DNA from 2 places in the Candidatus Nitrobacter laanbroekii genome. Region 2 is predicted to be linked to the other one. Evidence: riboswitches for the same ligand, from Rfam matches in the RefSeq annotation. Region 2 holds a riboswitch; the other holds the start of a gene.

Region 1 (10,761 bases), 420 kb from region 2:
ATGGTCCCAGCGATCATCGTCGCCGAAAAATACCGGTGCATGAAAGCTGTGTTCGTAAGCGCCGTGGGGACGCTCGCAGCCAGTCAGATCATGCTCGTTTTCAGCGGCCGCGATGTCTATGTTCAGCTCGCGGCGATTACGATCTTTTTTGCTGGCTTCAACATCATGGAGGCGAGTCTGCCTTCTCTCATCACCAAGACCGCGCCACCCGACGCCAAGGGTACGGCGGCGGGAGTGTATTCGAGTTCGCAATTCTTGGGAATTTTCGTAGGTGGCGCCGCAGGCGGCTGGATGCACCAGAATGCCGGCAACGCTGGCGTATTCATATTATCAGCCGTCCTTGCGCTTCTATGGCTCGCTGCCGCGGTGACGATGGCGCGTCCTCGCTATCTGACAACGCATCTCGTGCGGATCTCTGACGCCCAAGCTGCAAGCGCAGAGAGCCTTGCTGGCAAGCTGCGTCAAATGCCAGGCGTGGCCGACGCCGTTGTGATCGCTGAGGAAAAGCTTGCCTATCTCAAAGTCGATCCCAAATTTTTCGATGCGGCGAAGGTGGAAGAACTTACCAGCGCGGCTTAGCTCTCCATTTGTCGGCGAGCTTCGGCGCGATGCTGGCGGCGCGGACGGCGTTATGGTGCGCGTTCACCAAGCTTCATCGCGAGATGCTGAAGATCGCGCCGCTGATAAGGTCTGCCGGAGATCGATGAGCACACCCGGCGTCGGCGCCGTGGTCGCCCTGACCTATCGCTCGGCGGTGGACGACCCGACGCGGTTTGGAAAATCCAGTACGGTCGGAGTCTACTTCGGGTTGACCCCCAAGAAATATCAATCAGGCGAAACCGGCTGGGACGGCGGCGTTAGCACGGTCGGCGACGCCATGGTGCGAACAGCGCTCTTGGAAGCGGCGCACATCATGCTGACACGAGCGACGCGCTTCTCGAGCCCCAAGCGTTGGGCGCTCGACGTGGCGCAGCGTCGCAGCATGAAGCGTGCCAATGTCGCGCTCGCACGCAAGCTCGGTGGGTTCGGGCAACTTCGACTGTCGATCGGAGCAGGTTGCGGGCAAGGACGCCTTCCAAGGCACGAGCCTCGGCTTGCTAACCGCGACCCAGAACAGAAGTGGCGCGTGCTGCAGGATGGCCGACATGTTGTTCATAATCTTCTTTTGAAAGCACGCCGCCGAGGGGTGTGTTGAAGGTCGCTGCGATCCCTGCTCCTGCCCCTGCCGACAGCAGGGTAATTTTCTGCCAGTTCGACAGCCGTATCACTTGCGCGGATGCGGAGCCCAGTGCCGAGCCGATCTGGATGATCGGACCTTCGCGACCGACCGCAGCGCCGCTGCCGATCGATAGCGATGAGGCTAGCGCCTTGACGATCGCCACCTTGCCGCGGATGTTGGGGATGCCGCTATCATCTGGCTTATAATTCATGAACGTTGTTCAATGGTGTTGGCGACGAAAATCATACTCGGGAAGCCGCAAGGTGTCGATCATCTCCCGGCCGATGGCAACCTTTGCCAGTCCGGGAATCGCAAATGCCCTTATCACTTGATTACGAAAACAGAGGCCCCATCGGGTCTTCGGTGCAAGGGCGCCGGCGAACCGTTCGGCGCCTCGCTGCTTCATTTCAATGAACTGGCGCAAGCGCGCTTCATATTTGTCGAAGGCTTGCTGATATCGCCCACCCGCTTGCGCAAGCTCCCCCGCCAGCACGTAGGCCGAGATCATCGCCAATGCAGAACCTTGTCCGGCCAGCAGGGAGACGCAGAAGGCAGCATCCCCAATAAGGGCGATGCGCCCCTTTGACCAGTTGCTCATCCTGATCTGACTGACGCGGTCGAAATAAAGCTCGGTTGTGCGGTCCAATTCTTTCAGAATCGACGGACATTCCCACCCACAGGCAGCATATGTTCGGTGTAAGGTGTTCTTCTGCTGGTCAAGCGTGGAAGGTAACGAATCGTCGTTAGCTGAAAAAACAAACAAGAACAACGTGCAGTCATCGCGCAACGTAAAGCGCCCAACCATCCTTCCCGGTTGCCCGTACATCAGATACACGTCTTCGTCGCGCGGACGGTAGCTCCGGACCTCGAACGCGGCGACGATGTAACCAAGGTCTTTCTCGAACTGCTGCATCGGACCAAAGGCAAGCTTGCGAACGGTCGAGTGCAGGCCATCGGCGCCGATCACAAGGTCAAACTGACGTTCGCCGGAATGCTTCAATTGAACCCCCACGCAGTCGGGCTGCTCGTTAAGGCCGACAATCTCGTCGTCGAAAATAACTTCTGCGCTGGCTTTGATTTTTTCGAATAGCAAACGCGAAAGCTCGCTGCGGGGCAGCGTCACGTAGCGCCCACCGGCCAACTCCGTGACGAGCTCGGTCCCAAAACCCGCCGCGCGCCGACCGCGATCGTTGACGATTCGCATTTCCCGCACGTTGTAGCCAACGCGATTGATCTCGGTGACCATCCCCATGCGCTCAGAAATGTCGAGGCCAAGCCCCCAGAAGTCGATTACATAGCCGCCGCTGCGCAGCGCTGGCGCGCGCTCAATTAGCGTCGGCTCGAAGCCGGCTGCTTTCAGCCAGAAGCCGAGCGTTGGTCCGGCGATGCCGGCTCCCGAAATTAGGACTGTTTTCATTGCAGAAGGCCCATTTGACCTGGGATCACGTTCGGCTTCTAAGTCCGAGCTGCAATATAATCGAGCCACCAAATTACCTCTAGGATTTGCGCGGGGTAACTGAGTGCTTGCTTTGTTCAATCGCCCGCTTACGGCACTTTTAAGACATGCCGATGAGCGATGACAGGTCGACCTGTGGAACCCGCGCTATCGGAAGCACCTGAACGTTCTCGTGCCTGTCGTCGTCGTGCTTGGCATCATGATCGGGCTCGTTGCCTACTCGCCGGAGCTGTATCGTGTGTTCTGCAGTGCAACCGGATACGGAGGAACGACGCAGCGGGTGTATTCGGATCCGACTGCTGTCTCCAGCAAGACCGTCACCGTTAGGTTCGATACTAATGTCGCACCGGATCTGCCGTGGCGGTTCGAGCCGGAACAGCGTTTCGTGACGGTTCATCTCGGGGAGCAGAAGATGGTTTTCTTCACGGCCGAGAATCTCGGCAATGAGCCGATCCTCAGAACCACCAGCGAAACCAGCAGGGAAACCACCGGAGTGTTTCGGAATCTGTGAGGTATGTGATCGCAACGGCAACCCAGCAGATGCCGACGCCCCATAACGAGACCAACAGCGAATTCGGAAGTCTGGTCATAAGCGCCCTTTCTCGGGCGCAACGGGGGAGGAAACAGCTCCTACCGACGCGAAAGCGCCCGGTAGGAGTCATCAGCCTTGCGGCGGGTATCGGGGAACTTCATCCCCATCGATCTCGTTCATGCTAGCCGGATCGGCGAACCGGTCAAGTCCGCTTGCGAAGCTGCGCGCCACCCCGTCGCAATAACGGCTATCCGCCTCCGGTCCGCTACACCCGGAAATGCTTCGACAGCTTGAGGCCCTGGGCCTGATAGTTGGAGCCGATGCGCTGGCCGTAGATCGCGTCGGGCCGCGCCAGCATCTTCTCATAAACAAGACGGCCGACGATCTGGCCATGCTCGAGAATGAACGGCACCTCGCGCGAGCGCACCTCCAGCACCGCGCGCGAACCCTGTCCGCCGGCGCCGGCATAACCGAAGCCGGGATCGAAGAAGCCGGCATAGTGCACCCGGAACTCGCCGACCAGTGGATCGAACGGCACCATTTCCGCGGCGTAATCGGGCGGCACCTGCACGGCTTCTTTTGATGCGAGGATGTAGAACTCGCCGGGATCGAGGATCAGGCTGCCGTCCGGCCGCGCCGCGATCGGCTCCCAGAACTCGCCGACCGCATAGCGGCCGCGGCGATCAATATCGATCACGCCGGTATGACGCTTGGCGCGATAGCCGACAAAGCCGTCGGCGTTCTCGCCCGAGAGATCGACGCTGAGCGCCACGCCGTTGGCGAAATCGGTGTCGTCGCTATCGACCAGCCGTTCCCGCGCATGCAGCGCGTCGAGTTCGTCGGCGTCGAGAATGGCGTCGCCGCTGCGGAAGCGGACCTGCGACAGCCGCGATCCCTCGCGCAGCAACACCGGAAACGTCTTCGGACTGATTTCCGCATAAAGCGGACCGTGATAGCCGGCGCCGATCATGTCGAAGCGCCGGGTGCCGTCGGCGATCACGCGCGTGAACACGTCGAGCCGCCCGGTCGAGCTTTTCGGATTGGCGGCGGCGACGATCTCGGGCGGCAGTGCCAGGCTCTCCAGCAGCGGCACGATGTAGACGCAGTTGGTCTCCAGCACCGCGCCGTCGGACAGATCGATTTCGTGCAGCTTCAACTCGTCGATGCGTTCAGCGACGGTTGCGCCCGGCCCGGGCAGAAAGCTGGCGCGCACCCGGTAGGCCATGGCGCCGAGCCGCAGATCGAGACTCGCCGGCTGGATCTGGCTCTCGACGAAGGGGTACTCGGGCAGGATCAGGCCGGCGTCCGCCATCGCCGCGATCATGCGGTCGGGCAGAATGCCATTGGCGTCGGGAGGAAGCGTGAATGGCACGGGACGTCCTTGCGGCTCTCGCCAATAGACCCTGAAAACAGACGCTTTACCGGTTATCCGATGGCTGAGGTCTGGTTCTAACATTCGCATCTCGTTTCAGCGAGTGTCTTTGAGAGTGTCAGTTCCCTCGCTTGACGGGAAGGCTATGCCGGATTAAGAGCATGACCCATCCCGTGGTGATTTGAGCCGGCCGGCTTGCAGCCACGTTAAACAAGTTGCTAAACAGGCCGGGGACAATGTGATCCCGGCTTGTGGAGTTTTCCCAGGCCGGTTTTTTTGTGACCGTTTTCCAAAGCGGTCGCGCAGGAGGTCACATGTCGCAGTCTTCGCCTACCGCCCAATATCGCACTGAAACCCGGCTGGTTCATTCCGGGACGATGCGCTCGCAGTTCGCCGAGACCTCGGAAGCGCTGTTCCTGACCCAGGGCTATGTCTACGACACCGCCGAACAGTGCGAGGCGCGGTTCAAGGGCGAGGATCCGGGTTTCATCTATTCGCGCTACTCCAACCCGACCGTCGCCATGTTTGAGCAGCGCATGGCCGAACTCGAAGGCGCGGAAGCCGCGCGCGCCACCGCGACAGGCATGGCGGCGGTGACGACCGCGATGCTCGCGCCGTTGAAGGCCGGCGATCACGTTGTCGCGGCCAAGGCCCTGTTCGGCTCCTGCCGCTACGTGGTCGAGGACCTGCTGCCGCGCTACGGCATCGAGTCCACGCTGGTCGATGGCCTCGATCTCGAGCAGTGGCGCAAGGCGATGCGGCCGAACACCAGGACCTGCTTCATCGAAAGCCCGACCAACCCGACGCTCGACGTGCTCGACATCGGCGGCATCGCCGAGATCGCGCATCAGGCCGGCGCGCGGCTGATCGTCGACAATGTGTTCGCGACGCCGATCTGGCAAAGCCCGTTGGCGCTTGGCGCCGACATCGTGGTGTATTCGGCGACCAAGCATATCGACGGTCAGGGACGAACGCTGGGCGGCGTCATCCTGTCGTCGAACGCCTTCGTTCAGGATCACCTGCAGACCTTTATACGCCAGACCGGGCCGTCGATCTCGCCGTTCAACGCCTGGGTTCTCCTGAAAGGGTTGGAGACGCTCGGCGTCCGCGTGCGCCAGCAGACCGAGAGCGCCGCCGCGATCGCGGATGCGCTGGCGTCGCACCCGAAAGTGTCCCGCCTCATCTATCCCGGCCGGCCGGACCATCCGCAGGCGGCGCTTGTGAAAAAGCAGATGCGCGCCGGCTCGACGCTGATCGGATTCGAGGTCAAGGGCGGCAAGGCGGGCGCCTTCCGCTGTCTCAACGCGCTCAAGCTCGCGCGCATCTCGAACAACCTCGGCGACGCCAAGAGCCTGGTGACCCACCCGGCCACCACCACCCACCAGCGGCTCGCGCCGGAGGTTCGCGCCGGCCTGGGCATCGGCGAAGGCTTCATCCGCTATTCGGCCGGCCTCGAACACAAGGACGACCTGATCGAGGATCTCGTCAGTGCGCTGGAGACGGTGTGAGAGCAGCGTGTCCCGGATGCTGCGCACTGCGGAGCGGCGTGAAGAGCGCCGCACCGCGTTCCGGGACACAACGACATCACAACGGCCGGAAGGCCGTCGCGGCCTGCGGCGGGCTGACGCCGGCCTGGACCTGGTCCACCGACTGGATGATGTCATCGCCGAGCAACTGGGCGAAACAGGCGTAACCCCAGTCGTTCATGTGCAGGCCGTCTTTGGTCACGAAGGTGTCGAACGGCAGCGACTGCCGGTCGTGCCAGTCGCGCATGACCTCGAAACGCGGGAAAATCCCGACGTGCCTGTAGTGCGCGACCCTGCTCAGCAGACTGACCATCCTGCCGGCCTTCTCGCCCCTGGCATTGACGGCGGGTGCGTATTGCGGATCGACCAGAACCAGATCGGCGCCGGAGGCCTGAATGGTCGCGACGCCGGCTTCGACGAGTTTCGCGGTGCTCGAGGGGTCGAGATTGCGCAGCACCGCGTTGGTGCCGACCTGCCAGATCACCATGTCCGGCTTCGCATCGATCACTTCCGATTGCAGCCGCTTCATCATTTCGGGCGCGTCCTCGCCGCCCTTGCCGCGATTGAGCATGGTGATGGCGGCCGCCGGATATTTGCGGTGCAACCGGGCCGCCAGCCGGTTCGGATAATTGAATTCGGGCGACGTGGCGCCGTAGCCTTGCGTCGATGACGAGCCAAAGGCGACGATGACGACCGGCTTGTGGGCGGCGAGCTTGGCCGCCATATGCGGCAGCGACCCCATCGACTGCGAGACGCCCTTCGGCGGCAGGCAGGGGACGCGGCTGAAGATGTCGCGGGCGCGCACCGCCGTCGTCACCCTGTCGGTCGCCTTTCCGGACAGGGTCTGCGTTGGCGTGCCGGAGCCAGCCGCCGCGACACCGGACGAAGACGGTGCGGACAGGCCCGCGCCGCCCATAGGTCGCGCCGTAGCGGTAGCCGGCACGGTTTGCGCGACCACGGTCGAGGTCGATGCGCTCATCACCATGATCGCCAGCACAGCCGGGCCGGCGGTTGTGGAGAAGCGGCTTCGGATCGTCATTAGCGCCGGGTCCCGAGTTCGGCAGGATTGATATGAGCGGTATCGATCACGAATGTGGACAAGGCGCGGCCGAGACAATTGTGAACGCGTTTGGCCAGATCGGCACCGCGCACCGGACTGAACAAATCGAATTCGCCGCTTTCATTCCAGTGGTTCATGATCGCAAACCGGTCGAACAGCGGAACGTCGTGCTGCTGCGCCACCACCCGCATGTTGTCGATATAGGAGGTCGGTGAAACCATGGTTTCCGTACGCGGGCTGTATTGCATATTCATCAGGACAACGTCAGTCCCGGCATTTTGCAATGCAGTTACGCCCTGGTCGATGGTATCGTGAAAGGTGTCGTCATCGACGGAGCGGATAGCATCGACGGTGCCGGTCTGCCACACCACCAGGGTCGGTTTTTTTGCCTGCGCGAGCTTGCCGAGGCCGGGCGCGATATCCCCCGCGGTCTTCCGGGGCGCCAGTTCCACCGACACGTTCACGGTGATGCCCGGCAATTTCTCGCGAAGTGCGGCCTGCAATCTCGCCGGATAGGCGTCGCCCTCCGCCCCGGCGATGGTTGAGGAACGGCTGCCCACAACCAGGATATCGAGCGGGCCGCCGGCCTTGACCGCCGAGGCGACCCGGGACAGCGGGCTCTCGCTGGTCAGCAGATAGGCCGGAACGTCGCAGCTCTTGGGCGGATCGTCGGCGCGCGCGAAAGCACTGGCCGTCAGACCGGCCAGCACCAGCAAGACCGACGTCCAGCCGGCCCTCATGCTCCTCCTCCCGCAAGATCCGCGTCGCCGTCGGCGGATTTGGTACGACTTCCGCCCTTGCCTGCAACCTTTTTGTACCACGAAAATACCCATGCGGCGCCGGACATGATGAGAATTCCGCAAAGACTGATGACGAAATGAAGCCCGGCGCCGCCGGACGCCTCGGCCAGAATGAACTGTCCGGCAAAGGCCAGGAAGACGCCGATGCAGAAAATCTCCAGCGAATGCTGGCCGCACAGGACCAGCGGCCGCAGCCACGGCGAGGTCAGCCCCGGCCAGTCCCTGGGCACGAAGCGGACGGTCAGCGCGGCCAGCGCCAGGAAATGGGCGATGCGCAGCACGTCGAGATTGGTCTTGTCGATCGGATACATCCACTGCTCGACGATGCCCGGCATCAAATGGTGGAGCTGCGGCACATGCCAGGTCAGCGTCGTGTAGAAGGCGAACAGCAGATAGGCGGCGCAAATCCACAGCGTGACCGGCGACGACAGGATGCGCGACATGCGCTTCGCGCCTCCGAGCGCGCACCACGCGCCGAACACGAACATCAGTTGCCAGGCGAACGGATTGAAGAACCAGACCCCGTTGGGATAGGCTGGCAGCGCCAGATCGAACCACCAGGTGAGGGCATAAAGACCCGCCGACAGCGCCAGCCCAAGATCGGCCCTGCGCTGCATCAGTGCCAGCATCGGCGAAAAAAACAGCATCAGTGCGATGTAGAGCGGCAGCACGTCCATGTTGACGGGCCGGAATTTCAGCAGCAGCGCCTGCACGATCGTGATATCGGGATGCTTGAGGAAATCGAGAATGCCCATTTCCTCGGTGTAAAGCGGATTCTCGAAGCTGCTCGCGACGTAGGAAATTTCCGCGAGAAAGATCGTGAACAGAAAGATATGCGCCACGTAGATCTGCCAGACGCGCTTGAGAATGCGCGCGGCGGCGACGACGAATCCGCGCTCCCGCATCACGCGGCCGTAGACGAGGGCGGCCGTATAGCCCGAGATGAAGATGAAAATCTCGGTGGCGTCGCTGAAGCCGTAATTGCGGATGGTGACCCAGGTCAGAAGGTGCTGCGGCAGATGGTCGATGAAGATCAGCCACAGCGCCAGCCCGCGGAACAGGTCGAGCCGTAGCTCGCGTTCGAGGGGTGCGGCCGGAACCGAACCGTCCGGCGCATTGCGCGTGACGCCATCTGCCGCCGCCCCGGCGCGGGCTCCGACAACCTGATTGGCAACGGACATCGTGAGCACCGCTTCGAAATGCCTGCAATCGCCTCCCGGCGATCGAGAATGATTTACGAGGAACGGCTTCGGGCTAACGGTGACAAAAGGCAATATTGCGGTGGGTGTTATAGTCCGGAAACCATGCGGACGCGCCATCACAAGCAGGTGGGGCTGGTTCCCGCGCCTGTTTTCGTTATGATCCCCGATACCGAGAGCTATCCGGCTTTTTTTGGGATCAAAGCCGGGCTCAAGCCTTTATGTTTTGACGCGTTTTCTTTATGCGAACCGGTACCCAGCCTCGGGTCAGGCCCGAGGATATGCTTCGCTCGAAAACGCTATAGAGAGTCTCCGATGTATCGTGCCGTTACCCGCCAGATCGAAGTCACCGTCGAGCCGAACTTCATGCCGGAGCGGTCGTCCGCCGAGCGAGGCCATTTTTTCTGGTCCTACACCGTGGTCATCACCAACGCCGGGCCGGATACCGTCCAGTTGCGCACCCGGCACTGGATCATCACCGATGCCTCGGGACGCAAGCAGGAAGTCCGCGGCGAGGGCGTGGTCGGCGAACAGCCGGTGCTCGCGCCCGGCGAGCGCTTCGAATACACCAGCGGCGTTCCTCTGCCGACCGCCACCGGGTTCATGAGCGGCTGCTACCAGATGATCTCGATCCGAAGCGGCGAGCCGTTCGAAATCGATGTTCCCACCTTCTCGCTCGACAGCCCCGACAGCAAGCGCGTGCTGAACTGAAGTAGCGGCGCTGCGACGCGACGCCGACGCAGGGGTCGCGCCGCACTATTCCACGCCGGCTTCCTGCGGCGTGAATTCGTACACCGAACTGCAGAACTCGCAGGTCACGGCGACCTTGCCGTCCTTCACCATCCCGGAGCGGTCCTGCGGCGCGAAGCTCTTCAGCATCGCCTCCACCGCGTCGCGCGAGCATGAACATTGCGCGTGCAGCGCCTGCGGTGGAAACACCCTGACGCCACGCTCATGGAACAGCCGGTACAGCAGGCGTTCTCCGGACAAATCGGGGTCGATCAGTTCGATGTCCTCGACGGTGCCGATCAGCGACTGGCCCTCGACCCAGGCATCGTCCTCCGCCGCCGTATGCACGGCGCTGCCGTCCGGAGCGTCGCCGGGATCGAGATCGGCCTGACGCGCGCGCTCCGGCGCCTTGGGCAGGAATTGCAGCAACATGCCGCCGCCGCGCCAGCCGCGCTTCGGTCCATCGCCGTCCCTGCGCCACTCCTCGCCGACCGCGAGCCGGACCCGCGTCGGAATCTGTTCCGAGCGCAGGAAATATTCATGCGCCGCATCTTCGAGGCTGCCGCCCTCCAGCGCCACCAGGCCCTGATAGCGGCTCATGTCCGGGCCCTGATCGATGGTCATGGCGAGATGGCCGCGGCCGAGCAGCGCGCCCGAATCCGGCGCATCGCCGAGTCGTGTCTGGTCGAAACGGGCATAGGCCCGCAGCCTTGCCGGCGCCCGAAAGTCGACGATCAGGAACGACACCGGTCCGTCGGTCTGGGTTTGCAGGATGAAGCGGCCGTCGAACTTGAGCGAGGAGCCGAGCAGCGTTGTCAGCACCACCGCCTCGCCGAGCAGCTTGGCGACCGGCGCGGGATAGTCATGC
Region 2 (10,761 bases):
CGCCAGCACCGCATAGCGCAACTGCGGCAATTTGGGCGCTTTGCGGCTTTCCAGAAATTCGAAAAAGCCGACGGCGGTCTGCGGTGCATCGCCCTCAGCATGAGTGCTTGTGATGACGAGCAGATCCTGCTCGTCCTTGAGGCCGCGCGGCTTGTAGTCCGCCATATCGACGAGACGCGCCTTGATGCCTTTGGCCTCGGCTTTGGCAGCGAGCGTTTTGGCCAGAGCCTTGCTGTTTCCGGTCTCGCTGCCGAACAGGACCGTCAGGAGCCGCGTCGCAGGCGCTGCGGTGAGAAGGCCGCTCTCGGAAGGCGGCGCAAGCTCCGCGACATCCGCCGCCGCTGCGCCAGTCCACGCCCGATGGCTGAGACCGGCGAAATAGCCGCTGATCCAGGTCGCCTGTTCATGACTGAGAGACGTCGCGAGCTGGTTGACCTGCGTCCACTGATCCGTCGTGAGCGCTGAACCTGGAAATTCCAATTTTGTCATCGCAAGCAAACCTCGGAGAGCGAACTGCCGGCCGCCGCGATTACGCTTCAGAGGTCGGGTCGAGTCGCTGAACGAAACGGAAATCTTCCGCCGTTATCGACAATTCGGCCTCTTGAATAGGGCTGGTTTGGCAGAGAAAACAATGCGTTATTGAAAAAAAGAATATTACCCTTCGATGCGTGGCGGGAGCGAAACGATTATTTCGTTGCTACGCTCATTTTTAGCATCGAGGGAGAGTGCCCATGACACTCAAAATCGGCGCCGGCGCGCTGGCCGTTTTACCTTGCGTCGGTGCCGCAAAGAGTAACCACGCGAGTCTTGCAGAACGGGGAATTGTTTCAGCTTGATGAGGGCATCAGCGATTTGCCGCCCTCGTTGCGGCGTGGGTATCGGGCGTGAGCGACTCGATTGAATGGAGTGCTCGCGTTTTTCGCACCCCGCATCGATCAACAATCGTTGAAAAACCGAACGCCGGAATCAATGGACCATCGAAATAGCAATGGTGCTCAACCCTCCCCGCGATGCAGGAAGGGTTGAATCGCGTGCGTCGGCGTCAGTGCAGCTTGCGCTTCGGCACCCGCGGTTCGAGTTGCTCGATGTCCGCGGTCTGCGGTGCCTCGCCGTTGAACGTGAGCGCGCCGCCTTTCACCGAAATCGCGACATGGTCGCCGTCGTGGACCTTGCCCGCCAAAATCATTTCAGCGAGCGGGTCCTGCACGTTGCGCTGGATCACGCGCTTGAGCGGGCGCGCGCCATAGGCGGGGTCCCAGCCTTTCTCGGCCAGCCTGTCGCGCGCGGAGGCATCGAGATCGAGCACAATCTTGCGGTCTTCCAGCAGCTTTTGCAGCCGGGCGAACTGGATTTCCACGATCCGGCCCATCTCGCTCTTCTGCAACCGATGGAACAGGATGATCTCGTCGACGCGGTTGAGAAATTCAGGACGGAAGTGCGCGCGCACCTTCTCCATCACCTGCTCGCGCACCGCGCCGGTGTCCTCGCCCTCGGGCTGGTTGACCAAAAACTCCGAACCGAGGTTCGAGGTCATGATGATCAAGGTGTTGCGGAAATCCACCGTGCGGCCCTGACCGTCGGTCAGCCGGCCGTCGTCGAGTACCTGCAGCAGCACGTTGAACACATCCGGATGCGCCTTCTCGATCTCGTCGAACAACACGACCTGATAGGGCCGCCGCCGCACCGCCTCAGTCAGCGCCCCGCCCTCCTCGTAACCGACATAGCCGGGAGGCGCGCCGATCAGCCGCGCCACCGAGTGCTTCTCCATGTATTCGGACATGTCGATGCGAACCATCGCGGTCTCGTTGTCGAACAGATCGGCGGCGAGCGCCTTGGTCAGTTCGGTCTTGCCGACGCCAGTCGGCCCCAGGAACATGAACGAGCCCATCGGCCGGTTGGGATCCTGCAGGCCCGCGCGGGCACGCCGCACTGCCGTGGCGACCGCGCGCACCGCTTCGCCCTGTCCGACGACACGCGCCGCAAGGCTCTCTTCCATCCGCAGCAGCTTTTCCTTCTCGCCCTCAAGCATCTTGTCGACGGGAACGCCGGTCCAGCGCGACACCACCTGAGCGATGCTGTCCGGCGTCACCGTCTCATTCATCGTCGTGCTGTCTTCGCCGGCCTCGATGGTCGCGAGACGCTTTTCGAGTTCGGGAATCCGTCCATAGGCCAGTTCGCCGGCCTTCTGGTATTCGCCGCGCCGCTGCGCGTTGGCGAGTTCGATCCGGGCCTGATCCAGTTCGCTCTTGAGCTTGGCGGCGTCCGACAGCTTGCCCTTCTCCGCGTTCCAGCGCGAGGTCAGGTCCGCCGACTGCTTTTCCAGATCGACCAGCTCCTTCTCGAGGTTCGCAAGGCGCGTCCTGGAGCCGGCATCGTTCTCCTTCTTCAGCGCCTCCTGCTCAATCTTCAATCTAACGATCTCGCGGTCAAGCGAGTCGAGCGCTTCCGGCTTGGAGTCGACCTGCATCTTCAGCCGCGCCGCCGCCTCGTCCACCAGATCGATGGCCTTGTCGGGCAGGAAGCGGTCGGTGATATAACGGTTGGACAGGGTGGCGGCCGCGACCAGCGCGCTGTCGGCGATGCGGACGCCGTGATGCTGTTCGTACTTGTCCTTCAGCCCGCGCAGGATCGAGACGGTGTCCTCGACCGTCGGCTCGGACACGAAGATCGGCTGGAAGCGCCGCGCCAATGCCGCATCCTTTTCGACATGCTTGCGGTACTCATTGAGCGTGGTCGCGCCAACGCAGTGCAGCTCGCCGCGCGCCAGCGCCGGCTTCAACAGATTTGACGCATCCATGGCGCCGTCGCCCTTGCCGGCGCCGATCAGCGTGTGCATCTCGTCGATGAACAGGACGATGCCGCCGGCGGCCGACGTCATTTCCTGCAACACCGCCTTGAGCCGCTCCTCGAACTCGCCGCGGTATTTGGCGCCTGCGATCAGCGACCCGAGATCGAGCGCGAGCAGCTTCTTGTCCTTGAGGCTTTCCGGCACGTCGCCATTGACGATGCGCAGCGCCAGGCCTTCCGCGATCGCGGTCTTGCCGACGCCGGGCTCGCCGATCAGCACCGGATTGTTTTTGGTGCGACGTGACAGCACCTGGATCGTGCGGCGGATTTCCTCGTCGCGGCCGATCACCGGATCGAGCTTGCCGTCGCGCGCCGCTTGCGTGAGATCGCGGGCATATTTCTTCAGCGCGTCATAGGCGTTTTCCGCCGTGGCGCTATCCGCGGTCCGCCCCTTGCGCAGCGCATTGATCGCCGCGTTGAGGTTCTGAGGGGTGACGCCTCCGTCCTTCAGCAACTTGGAGGCTTCGCTGTCCTTGTCGAGCGACAACGCCTGCAGCAGCCGTTCCACCGTGACAAAGCTGTCGCCGGCCTTCTCGGCGGCCTGCTCGGCGGCATCGAACGCGCGCACCGTTGCCGGTGCCAGATAGATCTGGCCCGCGCCAGCGCCCGACACCTTCGACATCTTGTTGAGTGCGGCTTCGGTCGCCTTCAGGATCGCGCGCGAATTGCCGCCGGCGCGGTCGATCAGGCTCCCCGCCAGACCTTCGCTGTCGTCGAGCAGCACCTTCAGGATATGAAGCGGCGTAAATTGCTGGTGGCTTTCGCGCGCCGCCAGCGATTGCGCGGACTGGATGAAACCGCGCACCCGCTCGGTATACTTTTCAATATTCATGGAGATCTCCCTCAGCCTGCCGCTCCTGCCCCGAAGGCACAGAAGCGACATCTTCATTGGGTTTCCGCTGGCCGCGTTGACGTTCCTCAACCGGCAGCGGTCGGCACGCCGGATCGTCGATCCAGCCTGTGGCAAATGTAGGAATACGCTCCCAGGAAATGAAGGGGCGTCGCGTCGAAGCCGATGGCATGGCCGCCCCGAATCCCTTAAAGGACCCTATGTCTGCTATGATAGATGCGGCCGTCGCTGCCCTCTACCGCTATCCCGTCAAGGGCCTGTCCGCCGAAGCCCTGCCCCATGCAATCCTGAGCCCCGGCAAAACGGTTCCCGGCGACCGCAGCTATGCCATCGAAAACGGTCCCACCGGTTTCGACCCGGCCGCGCCTCGGTATTTTCCAAAGTCCCGGTTCCTGATGCTGATGCGCGATGAGCGGCTCGCCGCGCTCCGCAGCCGCTACGACGACGCCAGTCGGACCCTCACCATCCACGCCAATGGCGAGGAGGCGGTGCGCGCCGATCTCGGCACGGCCGAGGGCCGCGCCACGGTCGAGCGGTTCTTCGCCGCCAACTTCACCCAGGAACTCAAGGGACCGCCGCAGGTTCTCGTCGGCAATGGACACAGTTTTTCGGACGTCGCAAGGAAGGTGGTTTCGATCATCAACCTCGGCAGCGTCGCCGCCATCGAGACAATGGTCGGGCAGCCGGTTCATCCGCTACGCTTCCGCGCCAATCTTTACATCCGTGGCTGGCCGGCCTGGAGCGAACTCGACCTGCTCGAGCGCACGCTCGCGATCGGCGACATCCGGCTCAAGGTGGTCAAGCGCATCGTCCGATGCACGGCCACCAACGTCGACCCGGAGGCAGCAGTTCGCGATCTCGACATTCCACGCACGCTGATGCGAACGCTGGGGCATTGCGATTGCGGGGTCTATGCGGAAGTCGTCACCGGCGGCACGATCAGGATCGACGACAAGGTCGAAACGCTTGGAGAAACCCTCGCGTAAACGGGCGACCGCGGTTCTTCCTTCTCTCCCATGCTCCGCGGGAGGCAAGCACGGACGGCATCCATGGGGGAAAAGCGGGGCTTGTCGAAACTTGCCCCGCCCGCCCTGGTTCACCGAGGTACCCTCTCTCAAAGGGAGAGGGCGAAAACGGCACCACACACCTCAGTTCGGCACCACATAGGCATAGATGCGCCCGCGCGGATAGACCGACTCCGCGACGCGATGGCCGTGATTGCCCGACACGACAATGGGGTTGCCGCGCCGATCGATGCCGCTGACGACGCCGACATGGCCGCCGCCGCGTCGGCTCATGACAGCGATGGCGCCGACCTGTGGGCCGGAGACCCGCCGCCCGTAATGCGCGAATGAACTCGCCATGTCAGAACCAGTTCCCTTATGCCCGGAGCGCTTCAGAACCATATTCATGAAGCGCGCGCACCAGAGCCGGCTGCGGCCGGTGGGATTGCCACCGATGTAGCGGCGTGCTTCGGCGACGATATTCGACACGAAGCCCCCATCCGAAAATCCGGTTTCGTCCGCATTCGAGCGCAACGCCCGCGTGTGACGGCGCCTATGCTGATGATGGCGATACCGGTGGTGCCGGCGAACGTGATGATGGTGTTTGTGGTGATGAACGTGCGCGTGATGTCCCGCACGATGATGAGGCCTTGCCGAGGCCGGCGCCGCGAATGCGACGACCGCCAACGAACACACCGCCAGTGCCAGGATACGCGGCAGCCGGCGAAACGCAACTAACTGAAACATACATGCACCCCTGTGACACCCTCCGGTGTCGAGTCGTTGTGACACCCTCCGGTGTCGCGCAATCCTTAACAAAGAATCACCGCACCCGCCTAAAAAGGTTAAATATGTCTAAAACATGGCAACTATAGGATAATTTAATGTCAACAAAAGTTGCGCGTTGTATTGATACAGAAATATCGACGCACGAAAACATGGTTGAACGGCACTAAACGCAGAACATATCCGCGCAGGTTTTCGTCTGTCGTTGTTTTACTTCTCGTGTCTACGACAAACCCATCAGCAAACAATCTTCTTAGTGGAATCGACATGCCGTAACGCCGCGACCAAAGACAACGTGCGCCTCTCGAGGAAGCCGGCAGCGGCAGGCCGATCCTGTTCGTGCATGAATTCTCTGCGGGCTTCCAACATATCGGCCCGCGCAAGCCGGGAGCCGCAAATGCGCTACTTACACCGCAGCATCACAGGCCCGGCGCGGTTACACGCCATCGGATAAGTCCGGCATCGGACAGTTCCTGCTACGAGGACTTCCGCGACGATGCGGTCGCAATCCGCGATCATCTCAAGACCAAGACCGCGCCGACTTCGCGAACGGCTATGGCCACCGACCGGCCCGCCGGATGGCGTTCGAGATCGGGGACCCGATCGATGTTGGCTACTTGTTCTTCTCCGCCCGGCTGAGCAGAAACACGCCCTGCTCCCCGAACATGTTCCAGAACCACCACGGCGCGTTGAATCGCAGCGGCCGTCCGTAAAGATCGAGCGCGACCGCACGCTCCATCTTGACATTGATCTCGTCGCAGAGCTGGACGAAATCCTTGATGGTGCAAAAATGGATATTCGGCGTGTCGTACCAAGTCGCCGGCAGGTTATCCGTGCGCGGCATGTGGCCGCCGACCAGAAGCTGAACCCGCATCTTCCAGTAGCCGAAATTCGGGAATGATACGATGGCGCCGTGGCCGATCCGCAGCAGATTTTCCAGCACGGCCTTCGGTTGCCGCGTCGCCTGCAGGGTCTGCGACAGGATCACGTAATCAAAGGCGTCGTCGGGATAGTTGACCAGGTCGGTGTCGGCGTCGCCCTGCACCACCGCTAAGCCTTTGGCGACGCAATGATTGACGCCCTCGCGCGACAGTTCGATGCCGCGGCCGTCGATGCCGCGCGTCTCGAGCAGTTGCAAGAGGTCACCGTCGCCGCAGCCGACGTCCAGGACCTTCGAATTGGGCTCGATCATCTCGGCCAGCAGGAGATGATCGCTGCGATAGCGGCCACCCGCCGGCGGCGCGACGTCATTCAGCGGCAGGGTCGGTTGCTCTACGCTCATGTCACTCACCTGCGGCTGCCAGACCGCGGGCCTTTCCCGCCGATTCCAGGAACGCGTGCGCGATGTCGAAAAATTCGGGAACATCGAGCAGGAAGGCGTCGTGGCCGCGATCGGTCTCGATCTCCGCGAACGAGACCCGCGCACCGCCGGCATTGAGCGCATGTACGGTTGCGCGCGATTCAGAGGTCGGGAACAACCAGTCACTCGTGAACGACACCACGCAGAACCGGGTCCGCGTATGGCGAAACGCGGCGGCCAGCACGCCGTTGTGATCGGCCGCGATGTCGAAATAATCCATCGCCCGCGTCAGATAGAGATAGCAGTTGGCGTCAAAACGCTCGACGAACGACGATCCCTGGTGGCGCAGATAGCTCTCCACCTGAAAATCCGCATCGAAGGAAAATGTCGGCAGTTCGCGGTCCTGCATCCGTCGTCCGAACTTGCGATGCAGCGCCGCGTCAGACAGATAGGTAATATGCGCGGCCATCCGCGCCACGCCGAGACCCCGGTGCGGATGGGTGCCCTGCTCGACATAGCGGCCGTCGCGCCAGTCGGGGTCGGCCATCACCGCCTGCCGTCCCAACTCGTGAAACGCGATGTTCTGCGCGGAGTGGCGCGTACTGCATGCGATCGGCAGCGCTGAAAACACGCGTTGCGGATAGGCCGTGCACCACTGCAACACCTGCATGCCGCCCATGGAGCCGCCGACCACCGAAAACAGCGTGTCGATGCTCAGGCGATCGATCAGCATGGCCTGCGCGCGCACCATGTCGGGAATGGTGATGACCGGAAAATCCAGCCCCCATACCGCGCCGGTCGCAGGATTGATCGAGGCGGGACCGGTCGAACCCATGCAGCCGCCGATCACGTTGGTGCAGATGACGAAATACCTGTCGGTGTCGAGCGGCTTGCCAGGCCCCACCAGGGTCACCCACCAGCCGGGCTTGCCGGTGACCGGATGGACGTTGGCAACATGCTGATCCCCGGTCAGCGCATGGCAGACCAGGATGGCGTTGGACTTTCCGGCGTTGAGTTCGCCGTAGGTCTGATAGGCGATCTGGAAAGGCGCGAGATCGATTCCGCAATCGAGCGACAGCGGTTGATCGCCGCTGAACAACGCGACCTGCGAGGTGGGATGGTCTGCTTCCTGGGCTCGATACTCGGCGTGAGCCGGGGTCGGTACCGATTGCACGTTTACCATCCTGACACTGGCCTCCTCCGGGGCTTCGAAGAAACCGCGGATCACAGGCCATAAAAAACCGGCCTGAACATGGGTTCGGCCGGGATCAGGATTTCGCTGTCCCCGGCCTGTTTAGCGAGTTGTTTAACGTGGCTGCAAGCCGGCCGGCTCAAATGACCACGGAATAACCGAAACCTAATCCCGCAGGCGGTTTTCGTCAAGACAAGCCATTTCGTTAAGACAAGCCATGGCGGGCAATGTTTTCTTTGCTTTCATGCGCCTACTTTCCTATCAATGCGGCCGCTGGTGGAATTAATTTACCATTCGCGACCCGTTATTTGCCGAAGACCCCGACGCAAATGTCCTTTTGCGCTGACATTCGCAAAAGGCGCTCCCTGAAACGGGATGGGAATGGCAGAACCGGACCGCTAGATTCTGATTCAACTGCGTTAAATCAGAATCTAGCGTTACCCTTTTGATTGAGCATGATCTTATCCGAAAACCGGTTTCCACTTTTCGGGATCATGCTCTAGCCGCCGCCCCGTTCGCCCGGCCGACGAGTTGCATCCATGACCAAAGTCCCCCCCGCGCCATCATCCCTGCAGGAACTGCGCAAAGAGATCGACGCCATCGACGAGGAGGTGCACAGCCTGCTGATGCGGCGCGGCGACATCATCGACCGCCTGATCTCGGTGAAGCAGACCCAGGAAATCGGATCCGCATTTCGACCGGCGCGAGAAGCCGACATGATGCGCCGTCTGGCGCAGCGTCATCGCGGCATCCTGCCGCTCGACACCGTCGAGAGCATCTGGCGCGTCATCATCTCGACCTTCACCTACGTGCAGGCGCCTTTTTCGCTGCATGCCGATCTGTCGCTCGGCGAATCCGCGATGCGGGATTCCGCACGCTTCCACTTTGGCTTCACGGTCCCCTTCGTGCCGCATTTCAATGCGCAGGCGGCCGTGGAAGCGGTGGCGAATTCGAAAGGCGATCTTGCCCTGGTCTCGGCGACCTCGAGCCGCGCGCCATGGTGGCTCGCGCTTGAAGCCGACGGCGCGCCGAAAATCATCGCCCGCCTGCCCTTCATCGAGCGCGCCGACCACCCGGCGGCGCTGCCGGTGTTCGTCATCTCGCGGGTCGCCGACAATGCGCGGGTCACCGAAGTAGAGACCTGGAGCGTGCGCGTGTCCGGCTGGAATGCCGATACCGCCCGTGCGCTGTCGCCGCTCGCCGAGATCGTTGCCGTGCCCGATACCGCCTTCGACGGCGCTGCGCTGCTGGTGTCCGTCACGGGAGACACCAGCCTCGATACGATCAAATCGGCGCTGTTTGAGGCCGGCGCTTCGGTCCGTTCGACCGCCCTCGTCGGCAGCCACGCAACACGCTATACGATGCCCTCCAGCGGGGCGGCCAACGCTTAATCCCGATAGTCCGGAGTCAATGATGTCCCGACCGGTGCCGAATCCCGGCATTCTCGATATTGCGCCCTACACGCCCGGCAAGAGCCCGGTGCCGGAAGCGGGCCGCAAGGTGTTCAAGCTGTCGGCCAACGAAACGCCGTTCGGCCCCTCGCCGAAGGCGATGGACGCTTACCGCAATGCCGTGGCGCATCTTCAGGACTACCCGGAAGGCACCTCGCGCGTGCTGCGCGAGGCCATCGGGCGCGCCTACGGCCTCGACCCGGACCGCATCATCTGCGGCGCGGGGTCCGACGAGATCCTCAACCTGCTCGCGCACGTCTATCTCAGCGACGGCGATGAGGCTATTTCGACCACGCACGGCTTTCTGGTGTACCCGATCGCGACCACCGCAAACGGCGCGACCAACGTCGTCGCGCCGGAAATCGATTACACCGCCGACGTCGATGCGATCCTCAAGCGGGTAACGCCAAAGACCAAGATGGTCTGGCTCGCCAATCCGAACAACCCGACCGGCACCTATCTTCCCTTCGACGAGATCAAGCGGTTGCGCGCGGGCCTGCCGTCGCATGTGCTGCTGGTGCTCGACGCCGCCTATTCCGATTATGTATCGCGCAACGACTACGAATTCGGCATCGAACTGGCGGCGACGACGGAGAACACCGTGCTGACGCATACCTTCTCCAAGATCCATGGCCTGGCCTCGCTGCGGATCGGCTGGATGTTCGGCCCGGCGCATATCGTGGATGCAGTGAACCGGATTCGCGGCCCCTTCAACGTCTCGACGCCGGCGATGCTTGCGGCTGCGGCTGCGATCGAGGATACCGCGCACGTCCAGATGTCGAAGGTTCACACCGAAAAGTGGCGTAACTGGCTGACGAATGAAGTGACAAAACTCGGCCTCAAGGTAACGCCGAGCGTGACGAACTTCATCCTGATCCACTTCCCGACGACGAAGGGCAAGACCGCGTCTGAGGCCGATGCGTTCCTGACCAAACACGGCCTCGTGCTGCGCGCGCTCGACAGTTACGGTCTGCCGAATGCCCTGCGCATGACCATCGGCACCGAGGAAGCCAATCGCCTGGTAGCGGACGGCTTGCGCGACTTCATGGCGCAGACATGACCGCAGCGCCCTCATTCCAGCGGATCGCGCTGATCGGCTTCGGCCTGATCGGCGGTTCGATTGCGCGCGCCGCGCGCGCGCAAGGCCTCGCCGGCGAAATCGTCGTCACCGCACGCTCCGCGACGACGCGTGCGCGGGTGACGGAACTCGGCATCGCCGATCGCGTGGTGGAAACCAACGCCGAAGCCGCTGATGGCGCCGACCTCGTGATCCTCTGCATCCCGGTCGGGGCGTGCGGAGCGGTGGCGCAGGAGATCGCATCCCGCCTCAA

The links. Region 2 has a riboswitch for S-adenosylmethionine ahead of metX (homoserine O-acetyltransferase MetX). Riboswitches for the same ligand answer to the same signal wherever they lie in the genome.
Region 1: another riboswitch for S-adenosylmethionine. It lies ahead of V4R08_RS10920 (O-succinylhomoserine sulfhydrylase); the one in region 2 lies ahead of metX (homoserine O-acetyltransferase MetX).

The regions. Positions count from the first base shown of each region.
Region 1 covers NZ_JBAMDA010000001.1:2,346,250-2,357,010, reverse strand. The annotation lists gene V4R08_RS10950 (MFS transporter) at 1-579, shown strand, start outside; partial or broken gene V4R08_RS10945 (transposase) at 609-1,018, shown strand; gene V4R08_RS10940 (chloride channel protein) at 1,098-1,430, opposite strand; gene V4R08_RS10935 (FAD-binding domain) at 1,440-2,636, opposite strand; gene V4R08_RS10930 (cytochrome c oxidase assembly protein) at 2,848-3,186, shown strand; fluoride riboswitch at 3,321-3,381, opposite strand; gene V4R08_RS10925 (2'-deoxycytidine 5'-triphosphate deaminase) at 3,473-4,579, opposite strand; SAM riboswitch at 4,743-4,822, shown strand; gene V4R08_RS10920 (O-succinylhomoserine sulfhydrylase) at 4,894-6,087, shown strand; gene V4R08_RS10915 (SGNH/GDSL hydrolase family protein) at 6,164-7,144, opposite strand; gene V4R08_RS10910 (GDSL-type esterase/lipase family protein) at 7,144-7,905, opposite strand; gene V4R08_RS10905 (OpgC family protein) at 7,902-9,146, opposite strand; gene apaG (Co2+/Mg2+ efflux facilitator ApaG/CorD) at 9,480-9,875, shown strand; gene V4R08_RS10895 (Hsp33 family molecular chaperone) at 9,921-10,761, opposite strand, start outside.
Region 2 covers NZ_JBAMDA010000001.1:1,930,812-1,941,572, forward strand. The annotation lists gene V4R08_RS09015 (assimilatory sulfite reductase (NADPH) flavoprotein subunit) at 1-489, opposite strand, end outside; gene clpB (ATP-dependent chaperone ClpB) at 1,043-3,679, opposite strand; gene V4R08_RS09025 (MOSC domain-containing protein) at 3,898-4,683, shown strand; gene V4R08_RS09030 (TIGR02594 family protein) at 4,846-5,448, opposite strand; gene metW (methionine biosynthesis protein MetW) at 6,101-6,769, opposite strand; gene metX (homoserine O-acetyltransferase MetX) at 6,771-7,970, opposite strand; SAM riboswitch at 8,061-8,140, opposite strand; gene V4R08_RS09045 (chorismate mutase) at 8,519-9,370, shown strand; gene hisC (histidinol-phosphate transaminase) at 9,393-10,490, shown strand; gene V4R08_RS09055 (prephenate/arogenate dehydrogenase family protein) at 10,487-10,761, shown strand, end outside.